3 regions of the Paenibacillus sp. FSL H7-0357 genome follow, and region 3 is predicted to be linked to each of the others. Evidence: riboswitches for the same ligand, from Rfam matches in the RefSeq annotation. Region 3 holds a riboswitch; each other region holds the start of a gene.

Region 1 (7,954 bases), 470 kb from region 3:
ACCCGGGAACGTATTCACCGCGGCATGCTGATCCGCGATTACTAGCAATTCCGACTTCATGCAGGCGAGTTGCAGCCTGCAATCCGAACTGAGACCGGCTTTGCTGGGATTGGCTCCACCTCGCGGCTTCGCTTCCCGTTGTACCGGCCATTGTAGTACGTGTGTAGCCCAGGTCATAAGGGGCATGATGATTTGACGTCATCCCCACCTTCCTCCGGTTTGTCACCGGCAGTCACTCTAGAGTGCCCAGCTTAACCTGCTGGCAACTAAAGTCAAGGGTTGCGCTCGTTGCGGGACTTAACCCAACATCTCACGACACGAGCTGACGACAACCATGCACCACCTGTCTCCTCTGTCCCGAAGGCCGCCACTATCTCTAGTGGATTCAGAGGGATGTCAAGACCTGGTAAGGTTCTTCGCGTTGCTTCGAATTAAACCACATACTCCACTGCTTGTGCGGGTCCCCGTCAATTCCTTTGAGTTTCAGTCTTGCGACCGTACTCCCCAGGCGGAGTGCTTACTGTGTTAACTTCGGCACCAAGGGTATCGAAACCCCTAACACCTAGCACTCATCGTTTACGGCGTGGACTACCAGGGTATCTAATCCTGTTTGCTCCCCACGCTTTCGCGCCTCAGCGTCAGTTACAGCCCAGAAAGTCGCCTTCGCCACTGGTGTTCCTCCACATATCTACGCATTTCACCGCTACACGTGGAATTCCACTTTCCTCTTCTGTACTCAAGCCACCCAGTTTCCAGTGCGACCTCAGGTTGAGCCCAAGGTTTAAACACCAGACTTAAATAGCCGCCTGCGCGCGCTTTACGCCCAATAATTCCGGACAACGCTTGCCCCCTACGTATTACCGCGGCTGCTGGCACGTAGTTAGCCGGGGCTTTCTTCTCAGGTACCGTCACTCCGGTAGCAGTTACTCTACCGGACGTTCTTCCCTGGCAACAGAGCTTTACGATCCGAAAACCTTCATCACTCACGCGGCGTTGCTCCGTCAGGCTTTCGCCCATTGCGGAAGATTCCCTACTGCTGCCTCCCGTAGGAGTCTGGGCCGTGTCTCAGTCCCAGTGTGGCCGTTCACCCTCTCAGGTCGGCTACGCATCGTCGCCTTGGTGAGCCGTTACCCCACCAACTAGCTAATGCGCCGCAGGCCCATCTCCTTGTAGCAGATTGCTCCGCCTTTCATCCTTCGTCCATGTGAACAAAGGAATTATCCGGTATTAGCTACCGTTTCCGGTAGTTATCCCAGTCAAAGAGGTAGGTTGCCTACGTGTTACTCACCCGTCCGCCGCTAAGTTAATCCGGAGCAAGCTCCTTCATAACTCCGCTCGACTTGCATGTATTAGGCACGCCGCCAGCGTTCGTCCTGAGCCAGGATCAAACTCTCCAAATTGGTATTTAGAAAGAGCGATTGCTCAATTTGAAACATCTGACGAGAATTTACATTCTCTAATTTTGGATCTCACTTGCGTGATTTCCATACTCACTCGTTGTTCAGTTTTCAAAGATCAAGCTCGTTGTCAGTGTCGATTATCTCGTCACCAGCAACTCTTATAATATATCACGTTTGATTTAGAAACGCAAGCTTTTTTTTGAAACAACTTTTCAGCCATTCCTTATTTACTTGGGTGCGCTCTAACAACGCTTACCTATAATACCCCACATCAATATAAAAAAGCAACCCCTTAAACAAAAAAAGATAACCGGCTTAAATATTAAGCCGGTTATCTTAGAGTAATCATCATTCTACAGGATTAGTAGATCTTAGCTGCTGTATATTTGCTCGACGCTTTGGTGAAGCCTGTTTCTTTGTTCTTACCTAATCCGGCGTCCACTGTCGTATCGATCGTTACCCATTTGCCGTTAAGCAATACTTCATTCCAGGCATGATATACAGATACATAACTCGTATTGCCCATTACCAGCTTTGTCGGAATCCCTTCACTGCGGAGCATAGTGGCGAACAAAGATGCATAATCGTAGCAAATCCCTTTCTTACTAGCGAGTGTGTTGTCGTTGTTCGGGATATAATCCTGCGTAACATTAGCCGCCAAGGTGTAGTCGTACTTTACATTCGCCACGATGTAATTATAGATAGCTTGTACCTTTGCTTCATCAGTGGTCAGCCCTTGCGTAAGCTGCTTAGCTTTCAGTACTGCTTTATCGGAAGAATTCCATTTCACATTCTGTACGGAACTCAAATATACGGCGTTGGTGTTGCTCATGCTCAGGTCTACGGTTTCGGAAGAAAGCACTTTGTATTTGTTGCCGCTGGTGTTCTCTAGGACTGACACTTTATAAGCGCCATTCCCCTGCTGCAGTGGAAACGTTTCTGTAGCTTTGGAGGCATATAAGTTATAAGAGTAGCTCTTGTTGTCTTTAGTAATCATGAGCTTGATACGTTTGTCCTTGGGAACATCATAGGAAACTTGGACAACCCCTTGGCTCAATTGCGATGTATTTAACCAGCCCGACTCTACGCTGGATGCGTTAGCTGTGCTTACTTGAACAGAAGTAACCAGGACGAACAAGGTCAAGAACATATAATAGAACTTCTTCATGGATAAAACCCCTTTCGGTAGCTGGCTGCCATCCATACCCGGGAAGGCCCTTTAGCTTTGCGTCCCTACCTTTCGATAGGTTTGCCGTTATCGTTTAAGCTTTATCTGTTCCTACTACTATTGGAATATACTAGATTCATCTTAAGAACAAACAAAAAAAGCCTCTTCATTCGGTAGCTGGCTGCCATCCTTACAGGGAAGGCCCTTTAGCTTTGCGTCCCTACCTTTCGATAGGTTTGCCGTTATCGTGTTTAGCTTTTATAGTTATATAGTATCATATTAATGCCTAGTTACAAGACCTAAATCACTAGATTTCTACTTAATTCATTTAAATTTTTATAATTTTCGCATTTTATGATCTGTTCTCTTACTTCAAACCGCTTTAGCGTGGATAATCAGTCGATGGGTCGGATTTACCAAAGGATCACACGTAATGAGGGTAAGGATCTTATCTTGTTTATTCCCGTTCAGTACAGACACATCCGTAGGCTCAACAATCGAGATATCATAAACCTCGTATTTATACTCCTGATCGCTTGTCTTGACGGAAATGGTATCTCCGACCTTTACTTCGTTCAGTCTGTTGAATAATCTCCCTGTAGTCCTAGACCTGTGTGCAGCTATGGCAGCATTGCCTATTTCACCGATTGGAGCGGTTTCCTTCATATGGGCTGCGGCATGCTTCATGTTGGCTTTGGTCGCCCCTTCCAATATGGGCAATTTCAAATCGATTTTGTCGATTGTGATAATTCCGGTCACTTTGCCGCCGACCTCTATTTCCTGCTCTGCCGGTTCGGCAGCCTGCACTGGTTCATCCCCAGCTGATTCTTCTGCCAGCAGTGCAGTGACCTCGGCGTACTGTTTTTTCAGATCGGGCTCTGACGAAGGGGCCAGCTCACTATAAGCCTGTTCAGCCTCCTTCAGCAGCTTCTCTTGCTGCCGGTCGTTATACCATTCGCTCGCTTTTGGATACAGCATGACTAGAACTCCTGCAATTATGATCAAATAGGAAAACTTACGCATCAAATCCCCCCGATCTTTAAGATAAAGAAACTCCACGGCCCAACATTTGACTTAAAATACCCATTTACGGCTGCCAAAGAAATTGATGATGACGGTGACGAACGTAACCAGCACTTTGGAAATCAGCACCTGAACTCCAAATTTGTCCGTTAGCAGATGCATCAGCAGCACTGATATCCCCAGTACAACCAGGTTCAGTATGATGAATCGGACTAATTGCATACGGTCAAAACTGTCCTTGCTAGCCTGACTCTTATCCTTAAAGGTCACCTTCTTGTTCCAAAAAAAACTGTTCGCTGTCCCTGCGCTATAAGAAATAATCTGTGCCGGGGTGTTCATCATACCCAGAGAATGCAGCAAGGTAAATACGGCGAAATCAATCAGCGTATTCAGTAAGCCTACAGCATTAAATTTTAAAAACTGGATAAATCCCGCATTCAGCTTCCTATCTGCCATAATCATTGTCCTCTTGCCGCTCCTCATGCTCTCCGCCCCGGTAACCCTTGGTCTCACGCACGATGTACAGCGGTCTATCCTTGGATTCATCATATATCCGTCCAATATATTCACCTATTACGCCAAGCAGCATCAGCACGATGCCGTTAAACAACAAATTCACACCGACGATGGAAGCCCAGCCCGGAACCGTCCATGAGGTAAAAAAGATTCTCTGGAACAATACAAAGAACAGATACACAAAGCTGGAGAAGGAGAGAAAGAAGCCTACATATGAGGCTATTTTCAGCGGCTTATGTGAAAATGAGGTGATGCCGTCAACCGCAAACCGGATCATTTTCTTCAGCGGGTATTTGGTTTCACCTGCAAAACGTTCCTCCCGCACATATTCCACCATCGTCTGCCGGAAGCCGACCCAGCTCACCAAACCTCTGACATAGCGGTTTTTCTCTTTGAGACCACGCAGCACATCGCATACTTTACGGTCGATGAGCCGGAAGTCGCCTGTATCGGTGGGAATCTCCACACTGGTCATGCTGCTGAGCAGACGGTAAAAGAGCTTGGCGGTCACTTTCTTGAAAATAGTCTCCCCATGCCGTTTCAGCCGTTTGGCGTAAACTACCTCATAGCCCTCTTTCCACTTGGCAATCATCTGCAAAATGACCTCGGGCGGATCTTGAAGATCCGCGTCAATCACCACAACAGCCTGGCCTTGCGCATAGTCCATTCCGGCCGTAATCGCGACCTGATGACCGAAGTTACGGGAGAAGTCAATCAGCTTAACATGCTCGTCGCTGCTGCTGATTCCACTCATGATCTCAGCTGTGCGATCCCGGCTCCCGTCATTAACGAAGATCAGTTCATAGGTATCACCGCATTCGTCCATGACTTTCTTAAGCCGCTCATACGTATATTGAATAACTTCTTCCTCATTGTACATGGGGACAATTACACTGTATCTGGCTTTCACCTTTGTTCCTCCTAAAAGTTTTGTAGCACTACGCGCTCCCCTCCTAGAATACCCAGGAAGGGAACCAGCGCAGCACATCCGTCACATATTCTTTGTCAACCACCATTCCCGACAACACCGGATAGAACAGTACAAAAAGCAGCGCTGCGACAGCCACGTATGCATACCGGATGTACCTAGCTTCCCGATATTTGCTGTCCAGCAGCTTCATGATATATACAATAGCAAGAATCATGAACGGTACCATCGCAAAATAATGGTATAGGAACGTCTCACGCGGTACAAGCATCCAAGGGACATACTGCGAGAAAAAGCCGATCCAGATCATGTACATGCTTTTGTCTTTCCGTTTTACGGTAAGCCATACCGTAGCCAGCATCGCGAAGATCCCGGTCCACCAGATTAGCGGATTGCCTATGGTGACTATGCTGCTTACCTTGCCTTCCGGCAATCCTTCGCCGCCGCTGAAGAACCATACAGGCCGTTTCATAAACGGCCATTCCCACCAGGAGGAAGCAAACGGATGCGTGGCGACAAGCTGGCTGTGGTAGTTATACATATTCTTTTGCGCATCGATCAAGCCTTTTACAGTAAACCCGTCGGCTGTTACGGACAGCGCAGGGATAAAGGACAGGCTATAGATAACGGCAGGAATAACTACAAAGAAAACAACACAGCTGGCCAGCGTAACGATGGTGTTCTTCCAAAAGGAACTATCTGCCGTCCGGCAGGCGTCCTTGAGCTCCTGGTCACTTAATTTGCCTTCTGCCAGCACACGCCCAGCGGCCTTATGTTCCCTATAGCGTTCAAATAAGGCGAGCGCCAGCATAATGGCCAGCCCGGCTCCTCCATAGAGCACAATCCATTTGGAGGCGACGCCGATACCGAAGAACAATCCGGACCAGAACAGCGGGACGAGTGTCCTGCGCAGCGGAACACAGTAGAAATTCATCGTGAAATACCGCTGCATGAAATAGAACATTAACATGATGAAGAATACGCCGTATACATCAATTGTAGAAATCCGCGTCTGCGTAAAATGCATGAAATCCAGTGCGAACAGTCCCGCGGCAAGGGCGGCGTAAATGCTCTTTTTGAACAGGTGCAGCGCCATGATATAGATTAGCGGCAGCATAGCGATTCCGAACAAAGTACCGATAATCCGCCAGCCGAACGGATTAACACCGAATACCTCCATGCCGATAGCAATCAGAAGCTTGCCGAGCGGCGGGTGGGTATTCTCATAAGGGACGATGCCATGCGTGTATTCATAAGCTGTCCGTGCATGGTAAATCTCATCAAAATAGGTGCTGTTCATGAAACCGGTATTTTCCGGTATGATTGACTGTTCGTCAAACAGGTTGGAGGGGACGCCTCTTTTTGGCGCTGCACCGGCATCCGGGGTGACACTTGTAACCGGAAGCGGAGTTTTCCCGCCCCCCTGCTCGTAGAAGGCCATTTCATTTAAGGTAAAGCCCGGTGAAGTCACCGTAAGCTTCACGTATCTTGCCGCAACGTTCAGCGGCTGGCTTTTCCAGATGAATACATTGCCGACATCCTCATTCACATCGAGCGGACTGCTCCAGGCATCCGGCGTCTGGCTGAATTCCAGTTTGAATTTACCGGTCCCGACACCTCCAAATACGTTGACACGCTCCAACTGGCGGCTCTGGCCCAGATCGACATAAAAGCTTTCGCCGCTGGCAGCCGGTTCCCATAAGGTTTCGGGAGCTTTTGATGAGCCCAGGTGGTAAAGAGCCAGGGCTGCGTAGACGGCAGTAATAGCCAGCATCCAGATCCAGTCTTTACGCTGCATTCTGAACCTGGATCTCTTACCCGGCTGCGGAAGCGGACGAAGCTCCTCGGCGAGTTTCATATCAGCTTCATACTTCTCCGCAGGGGCAGAAGGCAGCGGAAGCAGCTTCGTTTCGTTACGGATATACAACGAATACCCAATGTACAGCATATATAACAACAAAGCGAGATTGGCAATCGACGTAACCAGAACAATTCCGTCCGAAGGCGGATTATTTCCGGCGTTCAGATGGGCAAGCGTGTAGCCTACATTAATGTATTGCGTCAGCGAAAATCCGAGAAACAGCGTCAGAAAACGGCGGTCCCGGCTTTCAATATAAGCGAACAGCGAGAGAATCAGAACTGGATACATGTAACGCTCATGCATTTTGGTTCCGAGTACAAACATAATGACAATCAGCACCATGCCGATGAAGAAAGATTTGGACAGCTCCTTGCGGTCCCGCTTGAAGGAATAATACGCCGCCACGGCTACTGCTGCCAGGATGCAGACATAACCCCAGACCCGGTACGTAATCCCAAGCCATGTAAAATCGAGCGGGGACCACATCGGGTCAGTCAGTGCATAGAGATTAAACGCATTAACCGTAGAATACGGATAGGAAGACAGCGTGCTCTTATACAGATCAATAAGCGCGCCTAACCCGCCGTTATTCCAGAAGAATGGTGCCGCCAGCAAGGCAAAGATCCCAAGTCCGTAAAGAGCGCCCACCGCAAGCTGCTTCCAGGCCCGGTGATGATAGAAGGCAAACAGCAGGACTGGTGTGAAGATAAGTGCCTGCGGTTTGATCAGCGTGGCCAAGGCAAAAAATATCGCTGCACGCACAAAGGCTTTATCGGAGGCCCCGGCAATGCTAAGCAGCAAGAACACTAAAAAGAACGAATCTGCCTGTCCCCAGGTAGCAGAATCCATCAGCACCGCCGGATTAAACAGGAAGAGCAGACTTAAGCCAATTGCCATGCCTGATCCGAGCTTTTTGCGGCCGCCTTTGTAAATCAAATACCCCAGCACCAGATCGGAAAGGATCGCCGGCAGTTTAAAGAGCAGCGTTTCCCCGCCTGAGCCATGCGCCAAGCCGAATAAACCGCGGATCGAGGCCAACAGGTACAATATATATAAAT
Region 2 (7,954 bases), 1.5 Mb from region 3:
AGCGCACCCCGGAGATGGTCAGCGGGAAAATGACCCGCCGGAATGTCGTCCACCCGGAGGCACCCAGATCACGGGCCGCATCTACAAGGGACAGGTTCAGCTCATCCAGAGCGCTGAAGATCGGCAGGATCATGAACGGGATAAAGATATATACCGAGACAAAGACAAAGCTGAAACCCGTAAAGAGGATTTGCTGCTCTCCGATGCCCAGCAGGTCAAAGACATTGTTGACCGGCCCGAAGGTCCCAAAGATACCGATAAAGGCATACGTCTTCAGCAGCAGATTAATCCATGTCGGCAGGATAATCAGCAGTAGCCACAGCTGCTTATGCTTCGTCCGGGTCAGCAGATACGCCGCCGGATAAGCCACCAGCAGCGAGAACAGCGTAATCAGGATCGCGTACCAGAAGGAGTTGAGCATCATTTTCATATATACCGGTGTAAAGAAGTTCACGTAGTTGTCCAGTGTAAGATGCCCGTCCAGATCAAACAGGGAGTAGTAGACAACCAGCAGCACCGGCGCTATGACGAACAGGGCGATCCATAAGTAATAAGGGATGAGGAAATACGACCGGCCCTTACTCTTCATGGCTCTCCACCTCGCCGTAAGCTTCCAGACGTCTGTCGAATTCTTCCTCCGTTTCCCCGAAACGCATAACATGAATCGCTTCCGGATCGAAATACAGCCCGATCTCGCTGCCGACCTCCGCCTTGCGCGTGGAATGGACCAGCCATTCGTGGCCGGACCCGTCGTAGCAGCTGATCTCGTAATGCACGCCGCGGAACAGCTGGGAATCCACGCGGACGCGCAGTTTGCCTTGTTCAACGGCAGCAATCTCCAGATCCTCCGGACGGATCACGATCTCCACCGCTTCATTCGGCTTCAGCCCCGCATCCACACATTCAAAGCGGTGGCCGTTAAATTCAACGATATAATCCTCAATCATCACACCGGGCACAATGTTCGACTCGCCGATGAAATCAGCCACGAAGCGGTTGATCGGCTCATCATAAATATCGTTAGGCGTTCCGCTCTGCTCAATACGTCCGCCGTTCATGACAAAAATCCAGTCGGACATGGCCAGCGCTTCCTCCTGGTCATGGGTAACGAAGATAAAGGTAATGCCCAGCCGCTGCTGCATTTCCCGCAGAATGTACTGCATTTCCGTGCGCAGCTTCAGATCAAGTGCCGAAAGAGGCTCATCGAGCAGCAGCACCTGCGGTTCATTGACGATGGCCCGGGCAATCGCTACACGCTGCCTCTGTCCGCCGGACATTTCATTAATGGCCCGCTGATCGTAGCCTACAAGGTTGACGAAGCGCAGCGCTTCCTGCACCTTTTGCGTAATGACCTCTTTCTTAAGCTTCTTGATCCGCAGTCCAAAGGCCACATTCTCAAATACGTTCAGGTGCGGAAACAAGGCATAGTCCTGAAATACCGTATTGACCTGCCGTTCGTTGGCGGGAATGTGGTTGATGATTTTGCCGTTCAAATAAATGGAACCTTCCGTTGGTTCAGCGAACCCGGCGATCAGACGCAGGATTGTCGTCTTTCCGCAGCCCGAGGGTCCCAGCAGTGTATAGAATTTGCCGCGTTCGATCTCGAAGCTGACTCCTTTTAACACGGCTTCTTCATCGTCGTATTGTTTGGTAACCTGGTCAAAAGAAATAATAGTGCCTTCCAGGGTAGTTATGGCTAACGACCTCCCTTACCTTATGTAGTACAACCTATTTTACCCGCTTCTCGCAGGGAACAATCTAAAGTGGCATGCTCAGCGCTGATAAGCGACAATTCCTCCCTTCCTTCGACACACTTCAATATATATAGCATATAGGATTAATGCAATATATGCGATAGCTTACAATGTTAAAATGCAGCGCAGAAACTTAACAAGTTCGTAAAAACTGTACCCGTTATTGTTGTTTTTGAGTGCTATAATGAAAATTGCTGAAAACCTAAAAATGTTCTCTTATTGATGTGAAAGAAGATGACTAACATGAACGAGGGGTTGCAGGACCGCCTTGAAAAATTCGGATTATCTCTATATATGATACGCGTTACGATTGCTGCTTCACTCTCCTGGCTTGCGGTTCACAGCCTGCACGGCGACAGTTATTTATACTTTGCACCGCTTGCCGCAATTCTTATCACCCAAGGAAGCGTCAAGGCTTCGCTGGAAAAAGGGATTTACCGTCTGATGGGCGTTGTGCTCGGTGGAATTGTCAGCCTGCTCGTGGGCCATTTCTTCGACGTGGGGGCACTGTCTATTCTGCTGATGCTGTTGATCGGCATCGGTGTGGCCACCGCATGCCGGATTAACATTCAAGCCGTTTCCCAGGTCGGTGTGACCTCCGTGCTGGCATTGACCTTTTATCAGGACCCTTATATCGTGTGGAGAGTCGCGGAGACCTTAATCGGCGTGCTGATTGCCTTAATAATAAATATGATTATCGTCCCCCCCGGGGGGTTCGTCAAGGTTAAACGCCTGGCACTGGAAGGGACCCTGCTGCTGGCCGATGCCTTGACCGGACTCGCCGCAGAGAGCAGCAGTTCCAAGCAGGCTCCGGAGAGGCTGGTGCGTTCCGGACAACTGCTGGCGAAGAGCGACAAGCAGCAGAAAGAGCTGCACTATACGTTATCCCATTATCAATGCCGCGGCGGATTGCGGTCATTGACACAGGCAACCTCGCATCTGCAGAAGGTTCACCGCTACGTCAAGGAGATCGCCGAGGAGATTTCCCTCCTGCCTGCACATTATGCCGCAGCTGACTGGATGACAGAGGTCGTAACGGCAACCGCAGACTGCATCGCCTTGTATGGAACCAAGACTTTGTCCGATGCCGAATGCACCCGTTCGCTCCCCGAAGCGCTGCGCCGTGCCCGGGATCTGCAGTTCGCCTGGTTCTCCGAGCTGCAGGGTCAATGCTCGCTGACAGCAGTCCGCGATCTCGGAGCCGTCTTCTCCCATCTTAACCGGGTGCTGGAGGAAATTGAACGGGCCGATTATGCAGCCACAGTTATACCGGCACCAGCCTCCGTCCGGTCCGGAAGCGCGCGCGCCGTACATCTTGTTAAAAGAGGGCTCTCCCACAAGCTATAAGCTTGGGAGCGTCCTTTTTTTTGCAGAAACGACCCTGTCCTTTGAGAAAAAGGCAGGGTCGTTTTTGCTTGTAATATCGCTTGGACTCAAAGCCGTCCCTTTTAAAGGGATACCAGAGAGATTTATTATTAATAAGTTGAAAAATTAATACTAAAGTACTAGAATTAAGCTTGTTTGTAGATTTATTTTGGCAACCAATCCAGTATTGAACATTCCCTGTCGATTTGAGTCGATTAAATGACCTCATGCTGAATGTATATCATTGATCTATTTTTTTAAAGGCAAACTTCCCGAAAGGGCAGGACGCAAAGCGATGGGCCTAAGAATGTGAGACTATCCATTCATGGTCGCCAGGCTGCCAATTGAGATGTGACTTGGGTACCGGTAGATTAAGACAATCTATCATAGTCCATGATGCTCTTTTCTGTACAGATGCCATTGATTATACGAAGAAGCGAGGTTAGAGTAATGCCACAGCATATCATCGAGAAATTCAGGCATGTATTTCATACCACAACGCCAATCGGGAACCCCGATCTTCCGGCTCTGCCCTCTGTGCAGGCTAAGCCGCTCCGTGGGGGAGATGAGGATAAGAACGGACGTATTATCGTACAGAACAACCAAATATTCATCACTCCTCCTCTGCCCGGCGGCAAACCCGCTGTCATTTCCTCCGTTCACCCTGTGGTGTTGAATATTAACCGGAAGACGGTGACAGATCCTACGGAAGTAACCCCCACAGACCGTATCACCTGGGAGATTTGCGAGAAGCCGCAGTATCAGATTACCGTATCCGAAGATAAACTGAAGGTCTACTTCACGCTCTACCGTGCAGAAAAGTACGCCTGGAAGCTCGCCAGCTCCCCGGCTGCAGCAGATGTCACGGTCCGGGCGGAACCAAATTGCGGCCTGCTGCTGTCCACCCTTACGGTGGACCAGATTATCGCCGGCTTCAAGAAAAGCTCCATTATGCGCGATCTCAATATTCCAGCTCTTTATGCAGAGCTGAACAACCCTACCTATCTCCCGGTCTGCATCGCTGAGGGTAAAGCCCCTATTCCCGGCAAGAATGCCCGGCTGGAGCTGTTATTTGCTGAGGACAGGGAATATGAATTCATTCGGACTGCCGATCCTGCAGATTTCCCGAACCATCCAAGGGTTCCCTTTGTCCAGGAGGGAGAGGTCATTGCCTGTAAGCTGCCTGCGGAAGAGGGAGTGCCCGGCATCGACGTGTATGGCGGAATTATTCCCTCCCCGCCGCCGCAAGACATTCAGCTGGTCACTAAAGAATGTACAACCCTGCTGGCGGACGGCGGGATCGTCTCCCTCCGCCAGGGAAGGCCCCGCTTAACGGGATGCGGTCTGAACCGCAAGGTTTTTGATTTCCCCCAGACATATCTTGTTCCCGGGGATACGGACCCCGAAGCCGCCAAAATGATGTTCCCGGGTGATGTGGTCGCCACTAATGATATCGGAAACCAAACCATCCTTGAGGCGTTGGGAAATGTATACATATACGGCGATGTTACGCATGCGACAATCACAGCTACAGGCAGCATTTTTGTCCAGGGCAAGGTTGTCAGCAGCCAATTGTACTCCGGTCATTATGGAGCGAGACATAACCGCCTCTGCATGTACTCCGCTCTCTTGATGGAGGAAATGACCAGTCTGAGAAAAGCGTCGCAGCAGTTGGCGAATACCGTCCAATCACGCCAGCAAACCGTAAAATACGGTCTGGTCGTTATGCTGCTGCTGGAAAGCAAATATGACCATCTCCCCGGCCTGATCAGTGATCTCCAGGATGTTATTGCCGGGATGAATCCCGATTATCCTATCGACACCGGGCAATTAAGACATATGCTGGAGGTATTCCTGCACCCGGGGCAGTTCACCGATTTCTTCACGGATGCTGTTCTAAGCACCTTTCTGAGGCTGTTGCAGGATTTGCATGACGCCATATCCGGGATGCAGGAGGAGAATACACAGATCGACATTGCCTCGTCACAGCATAGCATTATTAAATCCGGCGGAGATCTCCATGTTCATAAGGAGGGGATTCTGCACAGCCAGCTGTTCTCTTCCGGCGATGTCCGTTTCGTAATGAACGAAGCGGAGTGCACGGACTCCTCAGTCGAGGCGGCAGGCTCCATCAGCGCACAGACTGTAGGGAAGCAGTCCTCCGAGAAATCGGTGCTTACCGCCGGCAATAATATTACAGTCCGCAAAATCTGCAACAGCGAAGTGACGATTGGAGAATACACCGCCAAGATCGACGGGACAGATGAAGAACTTGTCTTCACTGCCCAAAGCCTGCGGTTAAGAAATCAGGCGCATTAGCCTTCCTCTGCCCCAAAATATCTGATCTATATAGATTGAACTTATAATTCTTCTATTTTGGGATTGGCCGTGACTCCAGAGAATGTTTGGACTTCCGGCCGCTGTTAGGTTTGGATTTCCTGAATTTAACCGCGAATCGCGGTAGAAATCCAAACCTAAAGGCGGACGCTATCGCTCCTCCAGTTCCAAAAATTCCCCTCCGCCACTTTTCCCTAAGTGTATATTCTCAAGTTCAATCTATCTAGCTGCTAATACCTAGCCCAATCAAGGTTCATACTGAGGTCTGTCCAGCTCAAAGGTCCGGCCAATTGCTGCATAAGACGCGCCGGCCAGACGGCTGACCGGCTTCAGCTTGCCGACATCAATTCGGCCGTTATGAATCAGCTCATCCTCTACATGAAAACCTAGCACTTCGCCGATAACCATATCGCAATGCCCGAGCTCCACAAGCTGCACCAGCCGGCATTCCATCGCAATCTTGCATTCCTGTACGCGCGGGACCTTGACGGCTTGTCCGGGTACCGCCGTCAGCCCGGCCAGCTCAAGTTCGCTGATTCCGCCGGGTGCATTGATTGAGGTATGGTTGACTGCAGCGATATTATCCTCATCGACGATATGGACCACAAATTCCTTATTCGCGGCTATATTGCGCGGCGTATGCTTCATTTCTCCGCCTGCTTTGCGGACACAGGAGAACATGACCATAGGCGGATCATCATTTACAATATTAAAAAAGCTGAACGGGGCGGCATTCACGATCCCCGCTTCATCCACCGAGGTTACAAAGGCAATCGGTCTGGGCACAATGCTGCCGATCAGCAGCTTATAATTATCATGCGCTGTTTGTCCATCCGTCTGAATATACATGATTATCCCCCTGTCTTAACTTGTCAGCCGCCGTGCGGCCCGGCCTATCTTAACATTCACCAGAATAATGCTGCATACGATCAGCAGCATACCCACTACCAGATTCAGCGTAATCCGCTCATTTAATAATACTACACTTGACCCGATCGAGATCAGCGGAATCAGGAAGGTGAATGAACCGACCTTGCTGGCCTCTCCTTCATTGATCAGCTTGAAATAAACCATCCACCCCAGCGCAATGACGAACACCGAAATGAACAATGTGTTCACGATAAAGGCGCTGTTCCACGTAATATCGGACCAGCTCTCCACAGCCGAACCGGCAGCCAGCAAAATGACGCCCCCGATTATGATCTGCATTGCCGTCATCCACAGCATATCTACCCGTACCGCATTTCGTTTCGTATACACCGTCGCCAAGGCCCAGCTTAGCGCGCTGGCCAGGGCAAGCCCTACGCCCAAGGCGGAGATACTTCCGGTAAATCCGCCAATGCTGAGCGCAGCTACCCCGAGAAAACCAAGCAGCAAGCCGAACATCTTCATTCCGTACATACGCTCACCCAGCCAGATCCAGGCAAAGATACCGAGCAGCACAGGCTGCAGAAAGACGATGGCCGAGAACAGCCCTGAGGGCATATACTGCAGGCCGATCGTCTGGAACCCGTAATAGAAAACGATGCTGAGAAAGGCCGAAGTCAGATAGACCGGCCATAGCTTGCTGAAATGAAGGGCCTTCCTTTTAGGAAGCGCAGCAACAATGAGGATCACCCCGGCAATAACCGTACGGATTCCGGCAAACAACAAGGGCGGAGCGTAGGCTAGAGCAATCTTGGACAGCGGCCAATTGATCCCCCAGACAATAACCAGAAATATAAGTAAAGCAATGTTTTTCTTCCGCTGCTGCATCTCATCACCCCTTGTTCTATTTTCATTCCAAATGATACAATAAGCACAGTCATAATTGAAATGAATTATATTCATGAGGGGCATACCAGATTCGATATGAACAACAATCAAATTCGTCTATTCGTCAAAATCGCCGAGAGCGGCAGCTTCACCAAAGCCGGGCTGGCACTGAACATGACCCAGCCTGCAGTCAGCCGGGCCATCTCCGCGCTAGAGTCTGAGCTTGCAGTGAAGCTGCTGCTGCGCGACCGGCGCAGCGGGCTGATGCTCACTGATATCGGTAAGCGTGTTCTGATTATTTTTCGGGAAATTCTAAATGGGTTTGACAAGGTTGAGCAGGAAATCTCCGCTGAGAAGGGCCTGGAGAAGGGGCTCATCCGCATCGGGGCCTTTCCGGTGGCGTCTGCTTATTTTGTCCCCAAAATCATCCGTTCCATTACCGAGAAATATCCCGAGATTGAGATTGTTCTCTATGAAGGTTCGGTTGCCGAGGTTAAGGAATGGCTGGAGACCCGCTTTATTGATGTCGGCTTCATTATTCCGCCGCAAGAAGAGTTTGCCACAATTCCGCTCTACCGGGAGAAACTGTACGCAGTGCTTCCTGGCGATCATCCGCTCCGTGAGAAGCATGTCATCTGTGTCAAGGATCTGGAAGACGAGCCGATGCTGATCTGCCGGGCAGGTTATGAGCCTCCGGTCGTTGATTTGTTCCTTCGGGGAGGCAGCAAGCTGAATGTGAAATA
Region 3 (7,954 bases):
TGCTGCTGTTGGCACCGGTGTTGCTGTTGCCGCCGGTGTTGGCGCAGATGTCGGTGTTGCCGTTGGCACCAGTGCTGGTGTTGCTGTCAGCGCAGGTGTCGGCGTTGCTGTTGCGGCTGGTGCTGCTGTCGCCGCTAAAACCGGTTTTGCAACCAGGCTGAGTGTACTGTCCAATTCTGTCTGGCTGGCAGCAGCTGCCCCGGCATTCACAAACAATGCGCTGGCCGGAACCGTCCCTTTGACTTGGCTTTGACTTTGCCACATTAAGCGGATATTCGCATCGCCGGCATTCTCGTAATACTCGACCTTGATGTCGTACAACTGACCGCCTGTTAAAGCGATGCTTCCGGTACGCTCGGCTCCGCTCTGTTTCATCCAGCTGTCAATGACAGCTTTACCGTTAATATAAACGCGGATACCGTCATCCGAAGTGGTAAAAAACTGATAAGTCTCACTATACGTTGGCTTGATTTGACCGGTCCAGCGGACGGAGAAGGAATCTATACCGATTGAAGGATCCGGCGAACCCTGGCGCCAGTTAAAGTTAAGCAATGCATCATTGCGCACCAAGGCGGGCGTACCGGAAAGCGTCATGTTTTTGAAGTACTCTCCCTTAAGTCCGCTCACCACAGGCGCTTCCACTGAATCATTAGAGTCAGGCGTTGGCATTGCCGTCGGCTTCGACGTTGCTGTTGGCGTTGGTATCGGTGTTGCCGTTGGCGTTGCTGTCGGTGTTGCCGTTGGTGTCGGCGTTGGTGTCGGTGTCGGTGTTGCCGTTGGCGCAACGGCTGGTGCACTCCAACTCTTATATTTATTCCGGGTCAGTGTATAGCTATCATTCATGAAACTCTTAATCGTAGTTGTGCTATTTTTCTCATAGAGCATTTTTCCCCAGTTCATCATGAAAACGAAATTTTTCTGGGAGAGCTTCAGTTTGGCCGTGCTGGGCATCTCACCGTTTTCACCAATGCCTATCGGTTTACCGGCAGCCAGACTAAGCAAACTGTCATAGTACTTATTCATATAGTCGTTATCATATATATCTGCTGCAAGAACATCCACTTTGCTTGCGCCCGGATAGGTCAGCGCATAAGGATCAGACCAGGCATTCGGTGCATTGGGGTTCCATACCCACAACAGATTGTTTAATTGATGAACGTTCACGAAACGGTCATACATAATATTCCACAGTTCAGCAAAATTACTTTTCTTCCCCCACCAGAACCAGTTGCCGTTCATTTCATGATAAGGTCTCCAAAGTACGGGAACGCCCGCATCCCGCAAGCTTTTGAGCGACACCGCCACTTTATCCAGATCCGTGATCAGGCTGGCGTATTCTGCCGTGCCCGGCGTTACATACCTGTTAAATTCCGCTTGGGTGAGCGGCTTCTGCACATTGGACCAGAGGTAAGCCGTTCCCGGCAGATTCTGATGAAAGGTCATTGCGACAATGCCGCCGTTCTTGTACCAGTTGATCGCGCTGTTCACCACATTCTTGCGCTGCGATGCAGCCGTACTCTCCGACTGGCCGCTAATTACGCCAAGCTCATATCCGTGAAGAGCAGCATATTCTCCGCTTGTTCCCTTCAACTTGTTGCTGAATTCATCCGGGCTCTCCAAATAATCGTGCTGTCCAGAGATAATCCCTTTTCCGGTAATGGAATAGAGGTTACTAAGCAGCTTGACAGCTTCGGCTGAAGCGTCCGGATTAACCGGCACTGCTGTGCTTGATGAGGCTTCTGCGGTTGAAGGCGACAGCCCAAATCCTAAAGGCATAGCGGTTAACAATACGGCAAGAGACAGCAAGGTGGACAGCAGACGAGACTTACGGTAAGTTTTCAAAATTATCTTCCTTTCGGTAGCCAGGCTGCCACTCTTGCGAAGGCCCTATGGCTTTGCGTCCCTATCTTTCGATTAGGTTTGCCTTTGTCGTTTTGGAAGGATTTATCCCTCTTACCGTAAGTATCGTCCCTATGAAGTTTTTATTTAGAGCATTAATAAAAATAAATTAATAAATGGTTCTAAATGCCTGTTTTGGATCTGCAACAATTGGGTAAATAGACTGTTTAGGCCTAAGAGATAAACTGTTGCAAAGCTATATCTTCCCAATCCAAGGTGATGCGGATGTTATCCTCTTCTACCAGTTCCGAGCCGGTCTGTACCTCGATAAACTCTACATCCGTCAGCGCAAGAATCGCATGTTTGGTGCCTTCCGGTATACGCACCACATCTCCCGCCTTCACATTATGCATCTTCTCATTAATTACAATGCTTGCTTCACCGCTGACAAATGTCCAGATTTCACTGCGTTTATGGTGCAGCTGGTAACTGATATTTTTACCCTCTTCGATAAAAATCCGTTTGGTCAGCACTTCATTTCCCTCATCGTATTTCACATAATCTATGACCTTATAATGGCCCCAGCGGCGTTCTTCGTACATCGGTCTTTGTTCAAAAGACTTCAGCACTTCCTTGATTCTCGGACTCTCCGCTTTATGGGTAACCAAAATCCCGTCCGGGCTGGCAGCGATAATCAGATCCTTCGCGCCGATCACCGTAATCGGAATATCCAGCTCATTAATCAGGCAAGTGCCTTCGGAATCGGCCGTCACGAACCCTTTGCCCACATGGTTGCTGTTCATTTCTTCGGTCAGCGTGTTCCAGGTGCCCAAATCCTTCCAGAATCCGTCATAAGGCTGAACTACGATTTTCTCCTCTTTTTCCACCACTTCATAGTCAAAGCTGATGGAAGCAAGCAGTTTGTACTGCTTCTGCAGTTCCTCATAGTTCAGCGGCAATCCCTTGCGCTGCAGAATATCAAGCAGGTAACCCAGGCGGAACGCGAACACGCCGCAGTTCCAGAGGGCATTCCGGCTGATCAGTTCCTCAGCCTGCTCACGGTCAGGTTTCTCCTGGAAGTGGCTTACCTGCAGATAGCCGCTTGCTCCCGCCTCAGCGCTGGTAGGAATGATATATCCGTATTTTTCTGAAGCATGCTCGGGTACTACACCCATCAGCGCCAGGTTCGCTCCGCTCTCCTGCATCGTTTGCTCAAGCTGCACTACTGTATCGAAGAAGGCGGCTTCCACATAAGGATCGACCGGCAGGATGGCCACGGTCTCGCTTGGCGAAACGCCTTCCATGGAATACAGGTAGGCTGCTGTCAGGGCAATCGCCGGAAACGTATCGCGGCGTTCCGGCTCAACGATGATAGGCACCTCGCTGCCAAGCTGGCTCTGAATCATTTCCACCTGGCTGCGGCCGGTAGCCAGATAAGCCGAACCCGACATATTAGCTTCCTCCAGCTGCCGCCATACCCGTTGTACCATGGATTCCGGTTCACCCGTCGGGCTCTCAAGTACCTTCAGAAATTGCTTCGAACGTGAATCGTTAGACAATGGCCAGAGACGTTTACCTGAACCGCCTGATAGAAGTACCAGTTTCATATGGAACCCTCCTCATTATGTGTTGACGCAAAAATATCGGATTGTTATTGTGAGCTGCAGTTCGGCTAATGCAAAAGACAGACTGCTTCAGGCAGCACTGCAGGCTGCGCAAAAATTCTACCAGCTTGGGCTGTTATGAGAGTCACTGCAAGGAATGTTTGGACTTTCGGCCGCTGTTGTCTGCAGATTTCTTGATTTATACCGCTGTTCGCGGTGGAAATCCGCAGACTGCATATGCTTTCGAAGCGAGCTTTCCTACGGAAAGCTTTCAGGCGGACGCATTCGCTCCTACAGTTCCAAAATTCCTCTCCGTTCCATTCCATAACAGCTTACTTAGATGGATTCCAGCTGGGCTATGCGCCCTAGCAAGACATTCACGCCCGCGGCTTGCACCCACAGGCGAAGCACCCTGCTAAAGATCCGGCATTGCCGCTAGTTTGACGGCAGTAAAGGGCAAGGTGTTAGCTTAGATCGCACCAGCCACGCTGGCCGAATACCCGCTCAGTCCGCCCATTTGCGGGCGTCCGACGGAATGGTACTCCAGGCCGGTGCCTTCGATCTGCTCCTTGGAGTAGACGTTGCGGCCGTCGATCAAAACCTGGCGGCGCATACTGCCCGCCAAGCGATGCAGGTCGATATCCTTGAACTGGCTCCAGTCGGTCAGCAGGCATACGGCATCACTGCCTTCTGCCGCCTCTTCCGGCAGGCCGCACCAGCGGAGCTGCGGATGATCGTATTGCATTTTGAAGTTATCGGCGGCAATCGGATCATAGAGCTTCACTGTAGCTCCCTCCGCTACCAGCGCTTCGACGATTTCACGGGCAGGTGCCTCGCGTACATCATCGGTATTCGGCTTGAAGGCCAACCCCCAAATTCCGATAACCGCGCCGCGCAGGCTGCCGAGCGACTCATGAAGTTTGGAAATAATCATAAACCGCTGTCCTTTATTCACCTCAACCACCGATTTCAGCAGCTTGAACTCATAGTCCACGTTACCTGCGATCTGGATCAGTGCATTGGTATCTTTCGGGAAACAGGAGCCTCCATAACCGATTCCGGCCTGCAGGAAGCTTGAGCCGATTCTCCGGTCCATCCCCATGCCTTCCGCCACTTCGGTTACATCAGCTCCCACTTTTTCGCAAATGTTGGCAATTTCGTTGATAAAGGAGATTTTGGTTGCCAGGAAAGCATTCGATGCATATTTAATCATTTCCGCACTGCGGATATCCGTTACGAAGATATTTTCAGTGAAGCCTTGATGTAGCTGGCGCATCGTTGGCTCCAAAAGCGGATTATCCAGACCAATCACAATCCGGTCAGGATGAAGCGTATCGCGGATCGCCGAGCCTTCACGCAGGAATTCGGGAGCGGAGACGATATCGAAGGGATGATTCGTGTGGGAAGCAATAAGATTGCGGATTTTCTCATTTGTGCCAACCGGTACGGTCGACTTGGTCATGATGATTTTATAGCCTTCCATCGCTTGCGCAATTTCTGTGGCTGCTCCCTCGATATACGTTAAATCTGCTTCGCCGCCCGGCAGGGAAGGCGTTCCTACAGCGAGGATGACGATATCAGAAAGGCGCACCGATTCCTGCAGATCTGCCGAAAAGGATAATCTGCCCTCACGGAGATTCATTTCGATCAGCGCCTCAATACCCGGCTCATAGATGGGGGATTCCATCCGGTTCAATTTATTGATTTTCTCCTCATCCTTATCGACGCAGATGACATGATTCCCGTTAAGTGTAAAACATACGCCAGATACAAGACCGACATAGCCGGTACCGATTACTGCCAGCTTCATATAATCATCCTCCTTTAAGAAAATTAACGTAGGCCTGTTCCACATACTGCTTGAACTGAACCATAAACGTCTGTTCATCGAATTTATGCGCATGCCCCATAATCTTGCTGATGTCCCACGCATAGGACTCCACTTCGTGGATAGCCTTCAGCAGATCATCCACTTCCTGATTCTGAAAGAATACGCCATTGACATAAGGAACTATGGTATCCAGCGCCCCTCCGGCCTGATAAGCAATGACCGGTCTTCCAGCGGCATTCGCCTCCAGGGGCGTAATTCCGAAATCTTCTTCTCCCGGAAAAATAAACGCCCGGCATTTCGACATCAGGCCCGTAACCTCTTCATCCTCCAGCCGGCCCAGAAAAGTGACATTATCTTTGGCCATTCCTTCCAGACGCTTACGGTCCGGCCCGTCGCCGACGATATAGAGCTTAAGGCCATTCCGGCTAAAAGCCTCCACTGCCAGGTCGATCCGTTTGTAGGATACAAGCCGGGAGACGATCAGGTAATAGTCGCCGATAGAGCTGGAACTGGTGAAGCGGGCTGTATTGATCGGCGGGAAGATCACATCGGCATCCCTATGGTAATAGTTCTGAATCCGCGTCTTCACTACGGAAGAGTTGGCCACGAACTGGTTTACATTTTTGGATGTCCGCTGATCCCAGGTCTTGAGCCGCTGCATATAGACCTTGAGCAGTCTTTTGAACAGTCCGGAATTCGATTGCCGCTCCATGTACGTGTCATAATCCCAGGCAAAGCGCATTGGCGTATGACAGTAGCATAGATGAAACGTGGATTCGGGAACCTTTATGCTTTTCATAAAAGCACTGCTGGAGCTCAGGACGATATCGTACCCGCTAAAGTCCAAATCACGAATGGCCATCGGATAAAGCGGCAGTACCCCTTTAAAATTGGCCTTCACTCCCGGGATCTTCTGCAGCCAGGAGGCCCGGATATCCGCATCTTTGAGGTTGTCGGTCAGGCGGCTTCCGTTAAAAACCGTCGTGAAGATCGGAGCCTCCGGATACATGTGGTGGAAGACCTCCACAACTCTTTCCGCTCCGCCCATTTGGATTAAGTAATCGTGCGCTATCGCAATTTTCATGTAAATCATCCTCAAAGTTTTATGGAGCAGCATCATCAAGTAGTGAATGCATGGAAGGAACGGTGCCCTTAAGCTTTAGCATTGTCCGGAAAAACAGCTCAGGTTGCGGCGAGCAATCCTTTGTAATAAGCGACGATGTCCTTGACCGTATTCTCGATGACAAAATGCTCTTTTACCCGCTTCATTCCACTTTCCGCCATCCTTCTTCGCTCTTCGGGATGGTTCAGCATCCAGGTGATGGAATCTGCAAGTACGACTGGGTCTCCAGGCTGGATCAGCAGTCCCGTTACACCGGGAACCACAATCTCTACCGGGCCGCCTTCATTGGAGGCGATTACCGGCAGTCCAGCCGCCATGCCTTCGACAATAACCTGGCCGAATGGCTCGGGGGTAATCGAAGTGTGAATCAGCAAATCAGCAGTTTTCATAAGGCCTTGTATGTCATCCACATGACCCAGCAGTTTGACGTTGGTAAGCCCATCCTGCTGCATCTTTTGAATTAATTCCTGTTTATATTCCTCTTCCCCGAACAAGGCATCACCGGCCAGCCAGAACTGGACACGGCTGTCATCCTTGAACGCTTTGGCAGCCTCCAGCACGATATGCTGGCCTTTCCAGTGCGCCAGCCGGCCCACCAGCAGGACGTTGAAATCCTTCTGGTCCCGTCTGCCGATGCTCTCGCCGATTGCTTTGGCAAAAGCGGAGTAGACCACCAGTGTCTTCTTCGAACGCGGCAGCTCCAGCGCATTCAGCGTGGAATGGGAATTGGCAATCACGCCATTGGGAAGCAGGCGTGACAGCAGCCGGATCGCCTTGGCGACAACCGGCTTCAGGTACGGGGCACCGATATGGTCCCGGATATGCCAGATCAGCGGCACTCCCGCTTTCTTCGCGGCAACTGCACCATAGAAGGCCGATTTCAGGGAGTTGGTGTGCACACAATCCACCTTTTCCTGTTTGAGCAGCGGCGCCAGCTTGCGGCCGTAAGCCAGCAGCTTGAACGCCGCAGCCGGAGCGCCGAGATTGACGGCATTTCTGCCGCGGCTGCGGATGCTCTCATCAAGCGGGATGATGCGGACGTCGATGCCTTTTTCGCGCAGACGTTCAGCCAGCGCCCCTTCTTCGGCCAGGATGACCAGCGGCTGAATCTCTTTGCCGATGTTGGTGAGAATGTTGAACAGCGCAACCTCTCCTCCGCTCCACTTGGCGGTGTGATCAATATAAGCGACTTTTAGCATCCTGCAGCCACACCCTTTCCCAATGTTTGAAGGAATACCGATTCCACTTGATCGCCCACATGCTGCCAGGTGTATTTCTCCAGCACATGGTTTCTGCATTCGTCACGGCCGGGAAGCAGCTTGCGGTTACTGAGCATATGAATCATACCCTCCGCCATATCATCACTGGTCGAACCCTTGAACAGCAGCTCCGGACGGAAGCCCTGCAGAATCTCTTTGTTGCCTCCGACCGGAGTAGCCATAACCGGAAGACCGGAAGCCAGTGCTTCAACGGTGATAAGTCCAAAGCCCTCGAGTGCCTGTGAAGGAACCACGAACATGTCAGCAGCCTGGTAGTAGGAGGCCAGTTCATGATCGG

Evidence for each region. Region 3 has a riboswitch for cyclic di-GMP ahead of H70357_RS05160 (PA14 domain-containing protein). Riboswitches for the same ligand answer to the same signal wherever they lie in the genome.
Region 1: another riboswitch for cyclic di-GMP. It lies ahead of H70357_RS03095 (transglutaminase-like domain-containing protein); the one in region 3 lies ahead of H70357_RS05160 (PA14 domain-containing protein).
Region 2: another riboswitch for cyclic di-GMP. It lies ahead of H70357_RS32300 (flagellar assembly protein A); the one in region 3 lies ahead of H70357_RS05160 (PA14 domain-containing protein).

The regions. Positions count from the first base shown of each region.
Region 1 covers NZ_CP009241.1:689,360-697,313, reverse strand. The annotation lists rRNA gene H70357_RS03100 (16S ribosomal RNA) at 1-1,400, opposite strand, end outside; gene H70357_RS03095 (transglutaminase-like domain-containing protein) at 1,762-2,568, opposite strand; cyclic di-GMP riboswitch class I at 2,582-2,664, opposite strand; cyclic di-GMP riboswitch class I at 2,738-2,819, opposite strand; gene H70357_RS03090 (class D sortase) at 2,941-3,546, opposite strand; gene H70357_RS03085 (GtrA family protein) at 3,643-4,047, opposite strand; gene H70357_RS03080 (glycosyltransferase family 2 protein) at 4,037-5,017, opposite strand; gene H70357_RS03075 (glycosyltransferase family 39 protein) at 5,061-7,954, opposite strand, start outside.
Region 2 covers NZ_CP009241.1:7,312,823-7,320,776, forward strand. The annotation lists gene H70357_RS32285 (ABC transporter permease) at 1-589, opposite strand, end outside; gene H70357_RS32290 (ABC transporter ATP-binding protein) at 579-1,685, opposite strand; gene H70357_RS34700 (FUSC family protein) at 1,998-3,101, shown strand; cyclic di-GMP riboswitch class I at 3,372-3,464, shown strand; gene H70357_RS32300 (flagellar assembly protein A) at 3,570-5,438, shown strand; gene H70357_RS32305 (flavin reductase family protein) at 5,703-6,305, opposite strand; gene H70357_RS32310 (DMT family transporter) at 6,321-7,211, opposite strand; gene H70357_RS32315 (LysR family transcriptional regulator) at 7,308-7,954, shown strand, end outside.
Region 3 covers NZ_CP009241.1:1,157,385-1,165,338, reverse strand. The annotation lists gene H70357_RS05160 (PA14 domain-containing protein) at 1-1,842, opposite strand, end outside; cyclic di-GMP riboswitch class I at 1,855-1,935, opposite strand; gene H70357_RS05155 (sugar phosphate nucleotidyltransferase) at 2,073-3,446, opposite strand; gene H70357_RS05150 (UDP-glucose dehydrogenase family protein) at 3,913-5,253, opposite strand; gene H70357_RS05145 (glycosyltransferase) at 5,258-6,358, opposite strand; gene H70357_RS05140 (glycosyltransferase family 4 protein) at 6,457-7,596, opposite strand; gene H70357_RS05135 (glycosyltransferase family 4 protein) at 7,590-7,954, opposite strand, start outside.